One region of the Clostridium sp. LS3 genome, then DNA from elsewhere that is predicted to be linked to it. Evidence: riboswitches for the same ligand, from Rfam matches in the RefSeq annotation. Region 1 holds a riboswitch; each other region holds the start of a gene.

Region 1 (4,217 bases):
ATTATTAATTTACATTACATTTTGTATTATTTATTTTATAGTAAAATCTCATTAGCAGTATATGAAGAAAATTTAAAAGCATATATATTTTTGAATTTTATATATAAGTTCCTGTAATACCGAATTACTTATACTATAACAAAGTGTATTTACTTTAATTAAATTAATGCAATTTATTAGAACTTATATATGCTTTTTATAGTCTATTAATATTTTAGGAGCAACTTATGAATAGAAAAATAATTTATGTAGATTTCGTCCTTAAACGTAAGAAGCTTTCATCTAGGACCATTCACTTTATTTACAAGCTTAATATTAAATTAAATCATCTTATTAATAAAATATTTAAGAAAAAATCTGTAAAAAATAATTCTAAAGTCTATCCCTTTAAAAAAGTATTATAGTTCTAAAAAATAAATTTTAAATATATCTTCTATATTTATGGTAAAATAATTCTATAATTAATTTAGAGGTGATAAAGTGAGGATAGGATTAGGATACGATGTACATCGTTTAGTTGAAGAAAGAGACTTAATAATAGGAGGAGTTAAAATTCCTTATAAACACGGTTTACTTGGACATTCAGATGCTGATGTATTACTTCATGCAATTATGGATTCATTGCTTGGTGCTTCAGCTCTAGGTGATATAGGCAAGCATTTTCCTGATACAGATAAAAGATTCAAAGGTATTTCAAGTTTAAAACTTTTAAAACAAGTAGGATTACTTCTTTCAGATAATGGTTATTCCATAAACAATATAGATGCAACTATTATTGCTCAAAAACCAAAAATGTCTCCTTATATACAACAAATGAGAGAACACATAGCACAAGCTTTAGAAATTGATTTAAGTCAAATTAATGTTAAGGCAACTACTGAAGAAGGACTTGGATTTACTGGCAGTGGTGAGGGTATATCCTCTCAAAGTATATGCCTTCTTACAATGGATAATAAATAATTAAAAAGTTAAGAATTAAATTAAGGCTTATAAAAAGCAAGGAGATAACTAAAAAAGTTATCTCCTTGTTTTTTGGTTTATATATTTAAATTTTTACAACAGCCTTATTTATTTCTCCAATGAATGTATATAGCTATTATAGCACATATCCCCATAAGATATGGATAAAATAAAAATTTCATTATTGCAAATGGTGATAAAGCTGCAAGACCTGCTGCTGATATTAGTTGAGCTCCATATGGTATTATGCCCTGAAATACACACGAAAACATATCCATTATCCCTGCAACCCTCTTTGGTTCTAAATCAAATTCATTTGAAATATTTTTAGCTATTGGTCCAACAGTTACTATTGCTACTGTATTATTAGCAGTACAAATATCTACTAAACTTACTAGGGTTGCAATACCATACTCAGCCCCTCTTTTACTTTTAAAATTCTTCAGTCCTTTGTTAAGTATAAAGTCTATTCCACCATTAAACTTTATTATCTCTATTGTTCCAGCTATAAGTAATGAGATTATTATTAGCTCACTCATACCAGCTATTCCATCAGATATAGAATTAAATAATCCCAATAAGTCAAAGCTTCCAAATATAAATCCTATTATACCTGAAGACAAGATTCCAAGTAATAAAACTATTATTACATCAACTCCAAGTAAAGCTGTTATTATAACTATTATATAGGGTAAAATTTTGAATATATTAAAACTTAAAGAATCTAAACTAACTACATTTGCATTTCTTGTTAATACCATGAATATTAACGCAGTTATTATTGCTGCTGGAAGAACTATTATAAAATTCATTTTAAATTTATCTTTCATTTCACAACCTTGAGTTCTTGTTGCTGCTATAGTTGTATCAGATATTATTGAAAGATTATCTCCAAACATAGCACCACTAACTACTGCTCCAACTGCCAATGCTGTTGCTATTCCTGTCTTGTCTGCTATTCCAACTGCAATTGGAACTAATGCAACTATTGTTCCCATTGATGTTCCTATAGATAAAGCTATAAAGCAACCTATAATAAACATTCCAGGTATTAATAGACTACTTGGTAATAAAGATAATCCTAAATTTACAGTTGAGTCTACTGCTCCCATATTTTTAGCAACTTCAGCAAAGGCTCCTGCTAATATAAATATTAATATCATTAATAAAATATTAGTGTTTCCTGCTCCCCTGCAAAAAACTTCTACTTTTTCATCAAACTTTACTTTTCTATTCATAATTAATGCTGTTAGAGCTGCTACTAAAAAAGGAACAATAACTGATACAGCATAAAAATCTTTTGCTATTATAGATGTACCTAAATACACTAATAAGAATACTCCCAATGGAATTAAAGCTAGTCCATTACCTTTGTTTTTCAAAATTTCTTCCTCTCCTTTTAAAAATATAAATTATTTATAATTACAAAAATTAAAAAGCTCCTGTAGAAATACAGAAGCTTTACTCACACATATAAAAAATTATAGTTCGCCTCTTATCTACCAGGTTTACCTGCAGGATTTAGCACCTTAAGAATTAATTAAAATTCTTGGTTGCTGGGTTTCATAGGGCCAGTCCCTCCACCACTCTTGATAAGACTTTTAAATTTTGCACTATAATAGTATCAATTTAATATACTATTGTCAATATGAAAAATATTCCTAACACCTTATATAAGTCTTTTATTTTTAAAGTTACTATTAACAATAAAGTATTTAGTGTTAAATGTTCTATAAATAGAAAAAAAGAGATTACATAAAATTAATCTCTCTTTTAATGGTGCGTTATCAGGGGATCGAACCCGGGACACCCTGATTAAGAGTCAGGTGCTCTACCAACTGAGCTAATAACGCATATGGAGCGGGTGATGAGAATCGAACTCACGTAACTTGCTTGGAAGGCAAGGGCTCTACCATTGAGCTACACCCGCAAATATTATTGACAGTAATATTATATATTTAGTAATTATTACTGTCAATAATTAGTTTTACCTTTAAATTATTTCTGTAAGGGATTTTAATAAAATATCTCTAAATCGCTCTCCATGGCTCTTATTTTTATCAGCTTTTTCACATACTTCTTTCCAATCTGAAATAATTAAGCTAGTTCTCTCTTTAAATTCTCTTTCACTTGTTGTCATATAGCTTGAATTTATAACAAATTCCCCTAATTCTTTTGGTGTATTAAAAATTTTTAAATATAAAAATTCTCTATTGTCTCCGTACCAAGTTCTATTAAAGTCTCTAGCAAACTTTTGAAGTGCCCTAATTAATTTATCTTTAGGTAAAGCCCAACACTCCTTTATCATTTTTACATGTCTTCTCATATTATCTGCTTCTTCTTTAGATATTTTTTTATTTTTTTCTCCATCTGAAATTATTATTTCTACTGGAATGTTTGGAACATTAACAACTAACCTTTCCTTTCCATATATCCATTTATAAAAGGCTTCTTGTAAAAATGAATATTGAATATATCCTAACAATATTTTTTCATTTGGAAAGTATGCCCATGTATTATTAAGTCCGTTATTCTTGCAAAAAACTAAGCTATGGATATATATACTTTTTTCATTAGGTAACTTATCCATAAACATATGTCCTCTTATAGTTTTATTTTCATTAATTAATTCTTCCCAGTAATCAAATGAATCATAACTATGTCTCACTGTATCACCTTTCCTTCAGTCTCGTAATATAATATACTATATATATATTATATAGTATATTATACCACCTTTACAAGTATTTTTTAAGAATATAACAAAGTAAATATAAACACTTTATTATAACAATATAATTCTATGTATTAGGATGCACGTATTTTTAGCGTAAAATACCTACTCACCCAATGATATACTTTTATATCTAATTTGAAATAAAAATAAATTTATTTTATAATATTATTAAAGATATAAAAAGGAGGCATGACTTTGTACCACTGTGAAATTTGTGGATCAAAAGCGGATATTCATCATATAGTTCATAAACACGAAGGTGGCTACGATATTAAGTTAAACTATAAATATCTTTGCAACTACCACCATAGAGGGAAACATGGTCCTCATAACTGTATAGAAACTGATTTAAAGTATAAACTTGAATTACAAGATAAGCTTTTTAAGCTCTTACCAAAAGATTACTATACAGCTAAGGAACTTTACAATATTTTAGAAATATCTCATTCTTCTTTAAAAAAGTTAATCAAAAACCTTAAACTATTTAAAGAAGGATACTCTAAAAAAGAAATAATAAAGA
Region 2 (4,217 bases), 160 kb from region 1:
ATTACTCTATCCCCTAGCCCTTGAATTATATTTACTACAATAAGTAATATTATTACTGTTACAAAGGTTATATCTATTTGATTTCTTTGATATCCATATCTAATTGCTAGATCCCCAAGACCTCCGCCACCTACTGATCCTGCCATAGCTGTTAATCCAACTAAGCTTACAAAAGTTATTGTTGTTGCTCTAATAATATTTGGTACACTTTCTTTTAGATACACTCTAAATATTATTTCTAAAGGTGATGACCCCATTGCCTCAGCTGCCTCTATCACCCCCTTATCTATTTCTGATAAAGCACTTTCTATTTGCCTTGAAAAGAAGGGTATAGTTCCTAAAACTAGTGGTACAAAAGAACCCTTTGTTCCAATTGCTGTCCCTACTATGGCCCTGGTTAATGGTATTGCTGCTGCTAATAAAATAATAAATGGTATTGATCTTGTTATATTTATTATCTTATCTAAAACATAATAAACTGGTTTATTTTCTAGTATGCTTCCCCTCTTAGTTACCACTAATATTACTCCTAATATAAGACCTATAACAAATGATATAGCTCCTGATACTAAAAGCATAATCAAGGTTTGTCCAGTTGCTTCATAAATTTCTGGTATTTTTTTTACTGCATTAGGCAATAATTTTTGTATTAAGTCTGCCATCTTTAATCACCTCAACTTCCACATTTTTTTCTTTAAGATAGTTTATAACATTATGAATCTGTTCTTCTTGACCTTTAATTATTACAATAAGTCCACCAAGTGGAGATTCTTGAATTATCTCTACATTTCCAAAGATTATATTTGCATCTACATTAAATTCTCTAGATATTATTGAAATTATTGGTTCAGTTGTACTATTTTCTAAGTATTTGAGTTTTAGTATCTTTTCATTTTCCTTAATTTCTACAACTGAAGATTTATCTTCTATTAAGTCATATATATTACTTAATAGAGAAGTACTATCTATAAAATTCTTTGTAATCTTTTCTTTAGGCTCTGAGAACACCTTAAATATATTTCCTTCTTCTACAACTCTTCCATTTTCCATAACAGCAGCTCTTGTGCATATTTCTTTAACTACTTGCATTTCATGAGTTATTATTACTATGGTTATTCCAAATTTTCTATTTACCTCTTTTAAAAGTTTTAGTATGGATTTTGTAGTTTGTGGATCTAAGGCACTGGTTGCTTCATCACAAAGTAATACTTTTGGATCATTGGCTAAAGCCCTTGCAATGCCTACCCTTTGTTTTTGTCCTCCACTTAATTGAGATGGATAAGAATTTGCCTTATCTTCTAATTCAACAAGTTTTAGTAGTGATATAACTTTATCTTTTATTTCATCTTTTGAATATTTACTTCCCTTCAAAGGATAGGCTATATTTTCAAAAACTGTTCTAGACTTCATAAGATTAAAATGCTGAAATATCATTCCTATCTTTTCTCTTTCTTCTCTAAGTTCTTTATTTGATAATGTATTAAGGTCTTTTCCATCTATAAGTACTTGCCCCTTAGTAGGTCTCTCTAAAAAGTTTATGCATCTAACTAGAGTTGATTTTCCAGCTCCACTAAAGCCTATAATTCCATAAATTTCACCTTTGTTAATGTTTAGTGTTACATCCTTTACTGCTTCTACTTTTCCACCTTCTGTATCATAAGTCTTGTACAAATTTTTTAATTCAATCATGTTCCCCCTCCTTCTACCCTAAAAAAGGTAATAAAAAAACTGCTTTCCTAAAAAATAAGAAAGCAGTGTAATACACTTCTATATTTCATTCTTATCTTTCAGACGCAGTAAACATCTGCAGGATTTAGCACCTTAAATCATAACTAATTTAAGTTCGTAATTCAGGTTGCCAGACTTCACAGGGCCAGTCCCTCCGTCTTTCTTGATAAAAATCTATTCATTTTTTTGTTTTTCATTTCTTGTTCCTCATTATATATGTATATATTTCCACTGTCAATAGTATTTTTACTTTTTTATAAAAAAGTGGACATATGTAAGAAATCCATTATATTTTGCTAAGTCATTTTAATTTAAAATAAAAAACTAAAATTAAACCTCTAAATAATTAATTACTTAGAGGTTTTTTATTTAACTATATAACTGGATAGCTCTTTAAAACTGTAACATTACCTTTTATTGAATATTCTCCTAAAGTAGCTGGGATTAAATAACTATCTCCAGTCTTTATTTTTTCTGTGAAGTCTTTTCCTTCTATTATTCCTTCTCCATCTACGCAAGTTAACATATCAAACTTTTCTATATCACTTGCATCATTGTATTGTGAATCTATAGTTATTTTTTCTATTCCAAAGTATTCATTTTTACATAGTAAGCTTTGCTTATAGCCTTCATGCTTTATTTCTTCTTTTTCACTAAGGTTTTCACATTGAAGATCAAAGTTTATAACATCTAATGCTTTTTCAACATGAATTTCTCTTGGTCTTCCATAGTCATATACTCTGTATGTTACATCACTATTTTGTTGAATCTCTGCTATTATAACACCTTCGCATATAGCATGAACTAATCCACTATTAATTAAAAAGCAATCACCTTTTTTAACTTCTATTTTATTTAAATAACTTTCCACATTATTATTTTTTATAGCTTCTTCAAATTGTTCTTTACTACAATCTTTAGTTCCCACTATTAAACAAGCACCTGGTTTAGCATCCATAACATACCAAGCTTCTGTTTTACCATAATCCCCTTCATACTTTGCAGCATATTCATCTCCTGGATGTACTTGTACTGAAAGTTTTTCTTTTGAATTAATAAGCTTTATAAGTAATGGAAATTTTTCTAAAGTAACCTTCGCTCCTACAAGTGTATGTCCATACTTTTTAATTAAATCATCGAAGCTAGTTCCTTTTAATGAACCATTTTCTACAATTCCAGTCCCATTTGGATGACATGCTATATCCCATGTTTCACCTATTTCACCTTCTGGCATATTATCTCTAAAGGATTCAAAATCTCTTCCACCCCATATTTTTTCATAATATAAATTCTCAAATCTAATTGGATACATAATCTTTCTCCTTCCTTAACAACACTTCTTAAGTAAAATATATATTTCAATATATAGATTATTAAATTAATTGATTTTTTTAAATAAAAATTAATTAATATTCTTCAATTATTCTATTTTATTTATAATATTTATTTTCTATAATATTTATAATAAATAATTTTCTATACATTCTCCTACGGAGTTAACTAAATATTTAACATGTTTCTTTAGTTCTTCTTCTACATGGTTAAATGTAAATGAATTTTTAGTTATCTTAAACATAGTTACGTCATTCCATGAATCTCCTATGGTATATAGATCTTCATTTTCTATTAATTCTTGTTCTGCTAAATATTTTACTCCACTTCCCTTTGAACATCCCACTGGAACTACATCTATATAAATATCATTTCTATATGCTACTACTGTATCACCATATTTTTCATTTATTTCATCTTTTATTTTTTCTATTTCATCCTTCTCTTTATTTGGATTATATATAGAAATTAAGCTTAGCTCCTCTTCTATTTCACATATTGAATTTACTCTTTTTTTATTTGGATATGGTAAATTATCTCCATCTGTTAATAAATATGTGTCAAATCCAGATTCTACTGAAATATATACATCATCTTCACTTATTCCATTTATTATACTTTCTATTATTTTTTTATTAATTACTTCTTGCTTTATTTTTCTTCCTAATGAATCTACTATTAATGCTCCATTTAGTAATACATAATAATTTGCAAATATCTTATAGTCATCCTTTAGCATTTCTACTCCATTGTATGGTCTTCCCGTTGAAACTACTAATAAATTCTTTTCTCTTTGAAGTCTAAGTATAAACTCTTTATCCTCAATGGTAACCTCATTATCATTTATTAATGTTCCGTCAAGATCTGTTGCTAATAATTTACTCATTTATTCCTCCATTATTATATCGATATTTTTTTAATATTTTATCACTATAATTTTATCATATAATTGAATAAATTTTCACAAATAAATTTATAGACTTAAAAGATGAAACTTTTAAGTCTATTTTATTGCTTATATTCTTTTTACATTTCAGTTCTTTGTAATAATAACTCTTCTATTACTTTTTTATCATTAGCTTTTTCTATTTCTGCTTTAAAATCATCATCCATTAAGCTTACTGCTAATATTTGAAGAATTTTTAAATGCTCATTTC
Region 3 (4,217 bases), 860 kb from region 1:
ATTGCTCCTGAAGTTCCTGGCGCTAAGGAACTAATAAAAGAGTTATCAAAAAAAGGAATAGTTTGCTCTATAGGTCATACTAAAGCTACTTACGATGAAGCTATGGAAGGAATTAAATGTGGTTGCTGCCACTCAACTCACTTATTTAATGCAATGACACCATTTGCTCATAGAGAACCTGGAGTTGTAGGTGCTATATTTGATAGCGAAGTAACTACAGAAACAATTTCTGATGGTATCCATATATCATATCCATCACTTAGAATAGCTTACAATCAAAAGACAACTGATAAAGTTTTATTAGTTACTGATGCAATGATGGCATGTGCGATGCCTGATGGTATGTATGCATTAGGAGGTCAAGAGGTTGTCGTTAAAGATGGAGCTGCAAGACTTTTAAGTGGAAGCTTAGCTGGTTCAATATTAACTCTAGATAAAGCTATTAAAAATGTATATAAAAATGTTGGTCTTTCATTAAACGAAGCTGTAAAAATGGCAACTTTTAATGCTGCTAGACATTGTAAAGTTGAAGATAGAAAAGGTCTTATAAAAGAAGGCTTCGATGCAGATTTGGTTTTATTTGATGAAGACATAAATGTAAAAAATGTTATAGTTGCTGGTAAAGTATTAGTATAAATAAAAATGCTCCAATTCAAAATTGGAGCATTTTTTATTTTAAAGATACTTCTTTATTTCTTCTACTTTATTTAAATCTTCCCAAGGTAAGTTTAAATCATTTCTTCCAAAGTGACCATATGCAGCTGTTTGCTTGTAGATTGGTCTTCTTAATTCTAAATCTCTTATTATAGCTCCTGGTCTTAAATCAAATACTTTTTCAACTATTGAAATTATTTCTTCTTCTGATTTCTTTCCAGTTCCAAATGTTTCTACCTCTATAGAAACTGGCTTAGCAACACCAATTGCATATGCTAATTGAATTTCTAATTTATCAGCTACTCCAGCTGCTACTAAATTCTTAGCAACCCATCTAGCCGCATATGCTGCTGATCTATCAACTTTAGTTGGATCTTTCCCTGAGAAAGCACCACCACCGTGTCTTCCATATCCACCATAAGTATCAACTATTATCTTTCTTCCAGTTAATCCGCTATCTCCTTGTGGTCCTCCAACAACGAATCTTCCAGTTGGATTTATGTAATACTTTGTGCTATCGTCTAATAATTCTGCTGGAACTACAGCTTTAATTACATGCTCCATTAAATCTTCTCTTATTTGTTCTTGAGATACATCTTCACTATGTTGAGTTGATATTACTATTCCATCTATTCTTATAACTTTATTATCATCATATTCAACTGTAACTTGAGTCTTTCCATCCGGTCTTAAGTATGGTAAAGTTCCGTTCTTTCTTACTTCTGATAATCTTCTTGATAATCTATGAGCCATAGCTATTGGTAATGGCATATACTCTTCTGTTTCATTTGTTGCAAAACCAAACATCATTCCTTGGTCTCCTGCTCCAACTGCTTCAACATCATCTTTTTGCCCTGCTCTAGATTCTAATGCTTCATCAACACCCATAGCAATGTCACCTGATTGTTCATCTATTGATGTTAGTACTGAACATGTTTCACAGTCAAAACCGTATTTAGCTCTATCATAGCCTATTTCTTTTACAGTTTCTCTAACTAACTTTGGAATATCAACATAACAATTAGTTGATATTTCTCCCATAACCAATACCATTCCTGTTGTAACAGCTGTTTCACAAGCAACTCTTGCCATAGGATCTTTAGCTAAAATACTATCTAATACAGCATCTGAAATTTGGTCGCAGATCTTATCTGGATGCCCTTCTGTAACTGATTCTGATGTAAATAATCTTCTCATTTTCATTTCTCCTTTCATTTTATTTGATATTAATTCTAATTAATTTAATTTATAAAATAAAAAAATCTCTTCGATAAGAAGAGATGTTAAAAGTCATAATCTTTCTTATCTTGCAAAATTACTTTGCAGGAATTGGCACCACACTCAAAATTACTGAAGTAGGTTGCCGGGTTTCATCGGGCCCTTTTCCCTCCGCCTCTCTGGATAAGAACTAATATCAAATTTTACTTTTCAGATTATATCATCTTTAATATTAATAGTCAACTACAGAACCTAAAATAATTACATATTTAGATTCTTTAACTGATAAAATATTAAATTATTTAAAAATATAAAAAAAGACAAGTAAACTTGCCTTTTGTGGTGGGGGAGGACGGATTCGAACCATCGAAACGAAACGTAACAGATTTACAGTCTGCCCCCTTTGGCCACTCGGGAACTCCCCCACATTTGGAGCTGGCAATAGGAATCGAACCTACAACCTGCTGATTACAAGTCAGCTGCTCTACCGTTGAGCCATGCCAGCATATTTAATTTTTAAAATGGTGGAAACAACAGGGATCGAACCTGTGACCCTCTGCTTGTAAGGCAGATGCTCTCCCAGCTGAGCTATGCTTCCATAAGAATAAAATTTTATAAAATGGTGGGGGAGGACGGATTCGAACCATCGAAACGAAACGTAACAGATTTACAGTCTGCCCCCTTTGGCCACTCGGGAACTCCCCCATTTTATGGAGCTGGCAATAGGAATCGAACCTACAACCTGCTGATTACAAGTCAGCTGCTCTACCGTTGAGCCATGCCAGCATATTATAAATTAATAAATTTCAAATGGTGGGGGAGGACGGATTCGAACCATCGAAACGAAACGTAACAGATTTACAGTCTGCCCCCTTTGGCCACTCGGGAACTCCCCCGTTTAAAATTTATTTAATTTCAGTTAAGTAAACTTTGTATCTTCTCAACCGACAATGATTAGTATATATTTATTATATCTTAATTTCAAGTACAATTTTCACTCATTTAAAGAAACTATATTTAATTTATTCTGTTTTTCTTTTATTTTCTTCTAATTAATACTAATATCTTTTTTATTAACAATTTTTCTGTCATAATTATTCTATATTAGATATTAAATAAACATCCCTTCAACTTGTAATAATTTTTAATAAATATATATTGCTATAAGTAAAATAATTTTTTAAATAATAATTTCTTATACTTCTTTTTCTATAATATCTAAATCAATATAATCACTTATAATATCCTTAAACTCTTCATATTCTTTATTTGACATTCTTTGCTTTACTAAAGACATACCTTTTGTAATGTTAACTGTATTTTCTCTATCCGAAAAATAGTTATTAACTTTTATTATATCTACTATAGCTAAATTTCTAATTAATACATTTATTTTTTCTTTTCTAGCTTTATCTAAATGTCCAAACAAATTATTAGAGGAATCTACTTGATTTATAATAATTGTAGATTTATTTTTTTCCTCACTAATAAACTCTTCTTCTTTATTGTATTTTACTACATTTTCACTAATAACTTCTTCACTTTTTAATGGCTCCCACACTAATAAAAAATATATTGGGATAACTATACTAATTATTATGGTAATGGTAGAAAATAGTAATCTCTTCATTCTATTTCATCTCCTTTTATTTGATTAATTTCCTCTTTTATGATTTTTATACATTTTATTATAATTAATCTTTATCAAACATATACTTTTATGGCGGGGGTGAATTTTAGTGAAGCGTAAAGTATTATATAACTCTTATAATTCTCATATTGAAATAGCAAATTCTATTAAAAATTATATTACGGAAAATACTATAATAGTTTGTATAGGAACAGATAAATGTATTGGTGATTGCTTAGGTCCAATGGTTGGCACATTTCTAACAGAAAAAGCCTTCCCTCTCCCAGTGTACGGAACAATAGAATCTCCAATACATGCTTTAAATATAAATAAAATATTGAATGAAATTAATAAATTGCATCCTAAATCCTTAACTATAGGTATAGATGCTTGCTTAGGTGAATATAGCTCAATTGGTGAAATACATACCAGAGATTATCCAATACATCCTGGAAAAGGTGTTGGTAAAAATTTACCTGATGTTGGAATTGCCTCAATAATAGGAATAATAGATTCAAGTGAAAATGCAGAAATTTTCACATCTAGAAGCATTCGTCTAAATTTAGTTATGGAAATGGCTAAAGTGATTTCTTCTTCAATTATTGAAGCATATAAGATTGTTAATAAATAAAAGGGAGCAATAAAATACTCCCTTTTACAATCAATTATATATAATATGTATAATATTCTACTACTCTATCAAAGTTATTTCCTT
Region 4 (4,217 bases), 950 kb from region 1:
ATGTGTACCCCTCTTCTTTAAGATCTGGTACAATTTGTTCTACTATTTCCTTATGAGGAACCGGTGTAACCCCTATTGTTATTGTTTTATCTTCAGCTGCTGAACCTGTTTCTTTTCCCTTACCTCCACAACCTACTAAGCTTATTACTAAAGCCCCTGTTAATAATAATGTTAATATTGATTTTCTTTTCATATTGAAAGCCCCCTTTTTTAATGTACAATTGTCAGTTAAAATTAGACAATTTAAATTTCTTTAATTTTTATTTAATTAAATTTATTCTCCTATATCAATTGCTTTTATTTTTATATTTTCATAACTTTATTATGATAGTTTTTTATATAAGTAATTTCCTAAAGATTGCAACACTTGTACAATTATTATTAAAATTAAAACTGTTACAATCATTACATCTGTCTGATATCTTTGATAACCATATCTTATGGCAAGATCCCCAAGTCCGCCACCACCTACACTTCCTGCCATAGCTGAATAGCCTATTATACTAATTACAGTTAAAGTTAGTCCAGAAATTATTGATGGAACAGCTTCTTTAAGCATAACCTTAAATATTAGCTGAGTATTTGATGCTCCAAAAGATTTTGCTGCTTCTACTACACCTGGATCTACTTCTTTTAAGGCAGATTCTATTATTCTTGCTACAAATGGAGCTGCTGCTATAGTTAAAGGGACTATTGCACCTTGTATTCCTGTTGATTTTCCTACTATTAACCTAGTTAAAGGTACCATAAACACCATTAATATTATAAATGGAAAACTTCTTAGGATATTTATTATAGTGTCTAATATTTTGTAAATAAACTTATTTGGCTTTAATCCATTTGGCTCTGTAACTATTAAGATTATTGCTGGTACAAATCCTAATATTATTGAAAATACAGTTGAGAAAAATACCATTATAATTGTTTGCCCCAGAGCCTTTAATAATATATCTGACATTAGCTAAGCACCTCCAATATTACATTTTTCTTTTCTAAATAATTTATTACCCTTTCCTTATCTTCCTCTTCTATGTTTATTACTAAGCTTCCAAGTACATCATCTCTAAACTTTTCTAATTTGCCCCAAACTATTGAAAAGTCTATATTTAACTCTCTTGACATTTTCGTGATAAGTGCATTTTCTGATGATGTGCTTGGAAAAAATAATTTTATGTTTATCCCTATCGCTGGTAGTAGCTCTTCATCCTGTTCACCTAAAAACTTCTTAAGCGATACTCCTGGTTTTAAGAATAAGTCTTCTGAATTGCCTTGTACTTTTAAAATGCCCCCTTCTATTAATGCAACTTTTTCACAAACCTCTTTAACTACTTCCATTTGGTGGGTAACAATAACTATTGTAATTCCTAACTCTTTATTTATCTTTGAAAGAAGTTCTAATATATCCTTTGTAATCTTAGGATCTAATGCTGATGTAGCTTCATCACAAAGTAAAATTTTAGGCTCTAATGCTAAAGCTCTCGCTATAGCCACTCTTTGCTTTTGACCTCCACTTAAATTAGATGGTTTTGCATCTGCTTTTTCTGAAAGTCCAACTAACTTTAAAAGTTCAGTTACTCTATTATATATTTTTTCTTTTCTAAATTTTTTGTAACTACAAAAACTCTCCCCTTTTCCCTTGCATTTTTCTTTGTATTCCTTATACTCTTCTTCATATCCCCAAACCTCTAGTGGTAATGCTACATTTTCAAATACATTTTTTCTATTTAATAAATTGAACCCTTGAAATATCATACCAAGATCTTTTCTAAATTCCCTAAGTTCAATTCCACTTAAATCTTTAACCTCTTTACCCATTACTGTAAGAGATCCATCTTCATAACTTTCTAGCCCATTTATACATCTTAATAAAGTTGATTTCCCTGCCCCACTATGTCCTATAATTCCATATACTTGTCCTTCTTCTATCTTAAGCGAAACATTCTTTATAACTTCTACTTTGTCAAAGCTTTTACTTAAGTTATTAATTTCTATCACAATTAATTCCCCCTTTAAAGAAACTTAAAGTAAAACAAAAAACGCACTGGAGAATAAATCTCTAGTGCGTATAATTACTCACATACTAATTTATTCTCTCATCTATCAGCTTAAAGCTGCAGGATTTAGCACCAAACTTAATAGAATATAGTTTTAGTCCAACATTAATTAGACTTATCTTATAATCCTATTACAGGTTGCTGGGTTTCACAGGGCCAGTCCCTCCACCACTCTTGATAAGAAACGTAATCAAAATATTTAATTTTTATATTGATATTAATATACGATTATTAATTATATTTGTCAACAACATTTTAAAATTTATTTTTATAAATTTTAAAACATTACTACTTCTTTATCTATTTTTATAAGCTCTGCATCTGTATTTTCTTCTATAAAATTTATTATATTTTCCATAGTAGAATCTACTTGAGCACTAGTTGCACATATTCCTGAAATTCCAATTACAATACTTTGATGAATATCTTGATCACTTATCTCACTTACAGAAATATTGAATTTATTTTTTAACTTCTGAGTTATACTTCTAACTACCATTCTCTTTTCTTTTAAAGAATGTACCCAACTTGCTCTTAAATTTATACTCATTACTAGGACTCTCATTTTAAACCACCTCTTTAAATATTATGTACCTTAATATTATTATAAATAAAGCTCATGGAGAATATTCTCCATGAGCTTTATTTATAACTTTTATCTGGGATTTATTTATAATTTAATTAAATTATCTACCATATAATCTAGTTAATTCAAATATTTCCTCTGCTAATTTATCGTTTAAATCTTTTTTTGAAGCTCTCCAAGTCCAATTGCCACCTAATGTAGAAGGTAAATTCATTCTAGCTTCATTACCTAATCCTAAAAAATCTTGCATTGTGGTTATTGCTAAATAAGCTTGACTTCCCCAAACTCCTCTTATTAATCCTCTTGATATTCCTTCATCATAAGTTAAATTTAAATATTTTTTAGCTTTTTCTATTTCATTTTTACTTCCAGTTACATTATACCATCCACAATTTGTATCGTTATCATGTGTGCCTGTGTAAGCCACACAATTAGCATGATAATTATGTGGTAAGTCTACACTATCTTCTCCGCCAAATCCAAACTGTAAAATTTTCATTCCAGGAAATCCTGTTTTATCTCTAAGCTCTATTACGTCATCTGTCATCATTCCCAAATCTTCTGCTATTATATTCACGTCTCCAAGATTATCTTTTATAGCATTAAATAATTTAATTCCAGGCCCTTTTGTCCATTGCCCAAATTCTGCTGTTTTGTTTCCATATGGTATTTCCCAATATGCTTCAAACCCTCTAAAATGGTCTATTCTTACTACATCATATAATTTAAAACTTTCTCTAACTCTATCAATCCACCAACCATATCCATCTCTATCTAAATTATCCCAGTTATAAATAGGATTTCCCCATAGTTGGCCAGTAGCTGAAAAAGTATCCGGAGGACAACCTGCAACAGTTATTGGAATCATATTTTCATCGACTTTAAAATACTTAGGATTGCTCCAAATATCTGCACTATCTTCTGAAACATATATTGGAATATCTCCTATTATTTTTATTCCATTTTCATTAGCATATTTCTTCAAACTATACCATTGTTTAAAAAACATATATTGTACAAATACCCAATAATCAATTTCATCTTTTAACATTTTTTTATAATAATTTATGGCTTCATCTTTTCTTAATCTTATATCATCATCCCACTTTTGCCAACTAACTAAGTTAAAATGATTTTTCACAGCCATATATAGAGAATAATCATTTAACCAAAGCTTATTTTTTTCTTTGAAATCCTCTATATCATTATTAAATTTATTCTTTGAATTATGGTATGCTTTTTTTAGTATTTTATTTTTATTTACAAATAACTTAGCATAATCTACACAATTCTCATCTAAGCCATAATCTAAATTAGAATAATCTTCTTCTTCTAATAACCCCTCTTCTTCTAATATTTCGAAATCTATAAAATATGGATTACCTGCAAATGCTGAAAAGCATTGATATGGTGAGTCACCATAACTAGTTTGTCCTAAAGGTAGTATCTGCCAATACTTTTGTCTACTTTTCTTTAAAAAATCTACAAAGGCAAAGGCTTCTATTCCAAATGTTCCTATTCCATATTTTCCTGGTAGTGATGAAATATGCATTAATATTCCACTACTTCTTTCCATA

The links. Region 1 has a riboswitch for S-adenosylmethionine ahead of ACZJV1_RS02180 (Na+/H+ antiporter NhaC family protein). Riboswitches for the same ligand answer to the same signal wherever they lie in the genome.
Region 2: linked by a shared signal. The riboswitch ahead of ACZJV1_RS02765 (methionine ABC transporter ATP-binding protein) and the one ahead of ACZJV1_RS02180 (Na+/H+ antiporter NhaC family protein) in region 1 are both predicted to bind S-adenosylmethionine.
Region 3: linked by a shared signal. The riboswitch ahead of metK (methionine adenosyltransferase) and the one ahead of ACZJV1_RS02180 (Na+/H+ antiporter NhaC family protein) in region 1 are both predicted to bind S-adenosylmethionine.
Region 4: linked by a shared signal. The riboswitch ahead of ACZJV1_RS16185 (methionine ABC transporter ATP-binding protein) and the one ahead of ACZJV1_RS02180 (Na+/H+ antiporter NhaC family protein) in region 1 are both predicted to bind S-adenosylmethionine.

Annotation. Positions count from the first base shown of each region.
Region 1 covers NZ_CM143921.1:416,169-420,385, reverse strand. Annotated here, with positions in the region: gene ispF (2-C-methyl-D-erythritol 2,4-cyclodiphosphate synthase) at 481-960, shown strand; gene ACZJV1_RS02180 (Na+/H+ antiporter NhaC family protein) at 1,065-2,342, opposite strand; SAM riboswitch class I at 2,453-2,559, opposite strand; tRNA gene ACZJV1_RS02175 (tRNA-Lys) at 2,738-2,813, opposite strand; tRNA gene ACZJV1_RS02170 (tRNA-Gly) at 2,817-2,890, opposite strand; gene ACZJV1_RS02165 (hypothetical protein) at 2,954-3,628, opposite strand; gene ACZJV1_RS02160 (HNH endonuclease signature motif containing protein) at 3,893-4,217, shown strand, end outside.
Region 2 covers NZ_CM143921.1:572,650-576,866, reverse strand. Annotated here, with positions in the region: gene ACZJV1_RS02770 (methionine ABC transporter permease) at 1-662, opposite strand, end outside; gene ACZJV1_RS02765 (methionine ABC transporter ATP-binding protein) at 631-1,689, opposite strand; SAM riboswitch class I at 1,778-1,901, opposite strand; gene ACZJV1_RS02760 (type I phosphomannose isomerase catalytic subunit) at 2,102-3,040, opposite strand; gene ACZJV1_RS02755 (HAD-IIB family hydrolase) at 3,188-3,946, opposite strand; gene ACZJV1_RS02750 (PTS sugar transporter subunit IIA) at 4,087-4,217, opposite strand, start outside.
Region 3 covers NZ_CM143921.1:3,538,247-3,542,463, forward strand. Annotated here, with positions in the region: gene nagA (N-acetylglucosamine-6-phosphate deacetylase) at 1-636, shown strand, start outside; gene metK (methionine adenosyltransferase) at 676-1,851, opposite strand; SAM riboswitch class I at 1,954-2,062, opposite strand; tRNA gene ACZJV1_RS16640 (tRNA-Tyr) at 2,213-2,297, opposite strand; tRNA gene ACZJV1_RS16645 (tRNA-Thr) at 2,303-2,377, opposite strand; tRNA gene ACZJV1_RS16650 (tRNA-Val) at 2,395-2,470, opposite strand; tRNA gene ACZJV1_RS16655 (tRNA-Tyr) at 2,493-2,577, opposite strand; tRNA gene ACZJV1_RS16660 (tRNA-Thr) at 2,584-2,658, opposite strand; tRNA gene ACZJV1_RS16665 (tRNA-Tyr) at 2,684-2,768, opposite strand; gene ACZJV1_RS16670 (hypothetical protein) at 3,068-3,502, opposite strand; gene yyaC (spore protease YyaC) at 3,612-4,133, shown strand; gene mreB (rod shape-determining protein) at 4,194-4,217, opposite strand, start outside.
Region 4 covers NZ_CM143921.1:3,440,732-3,444,948, forward strand. Annotated here, with positions in the region: gene ACZJV1_RS16175 (MetQ/NlpA family ABC transporter substrate-binding protein) at 1-193, opposite strand, end outside; gene ACZJV1_RS16180 (methionine ABC transporter permease) at 323-958, opposite strand; gene ACZJV1_RS16185 (methionine ABC transporter ATP-binding protein) at 958-1,995, opposite strand; SAM riboswitch class I at 2,091-2,238, opposite strand; gene ACZJV1_RS16190 (DUF503 domain-containing protein) at 2,332-2,619, opposite strand; gene malQ (4-alpha-glucanotransferase) at 2,741-4,216, opposite strand.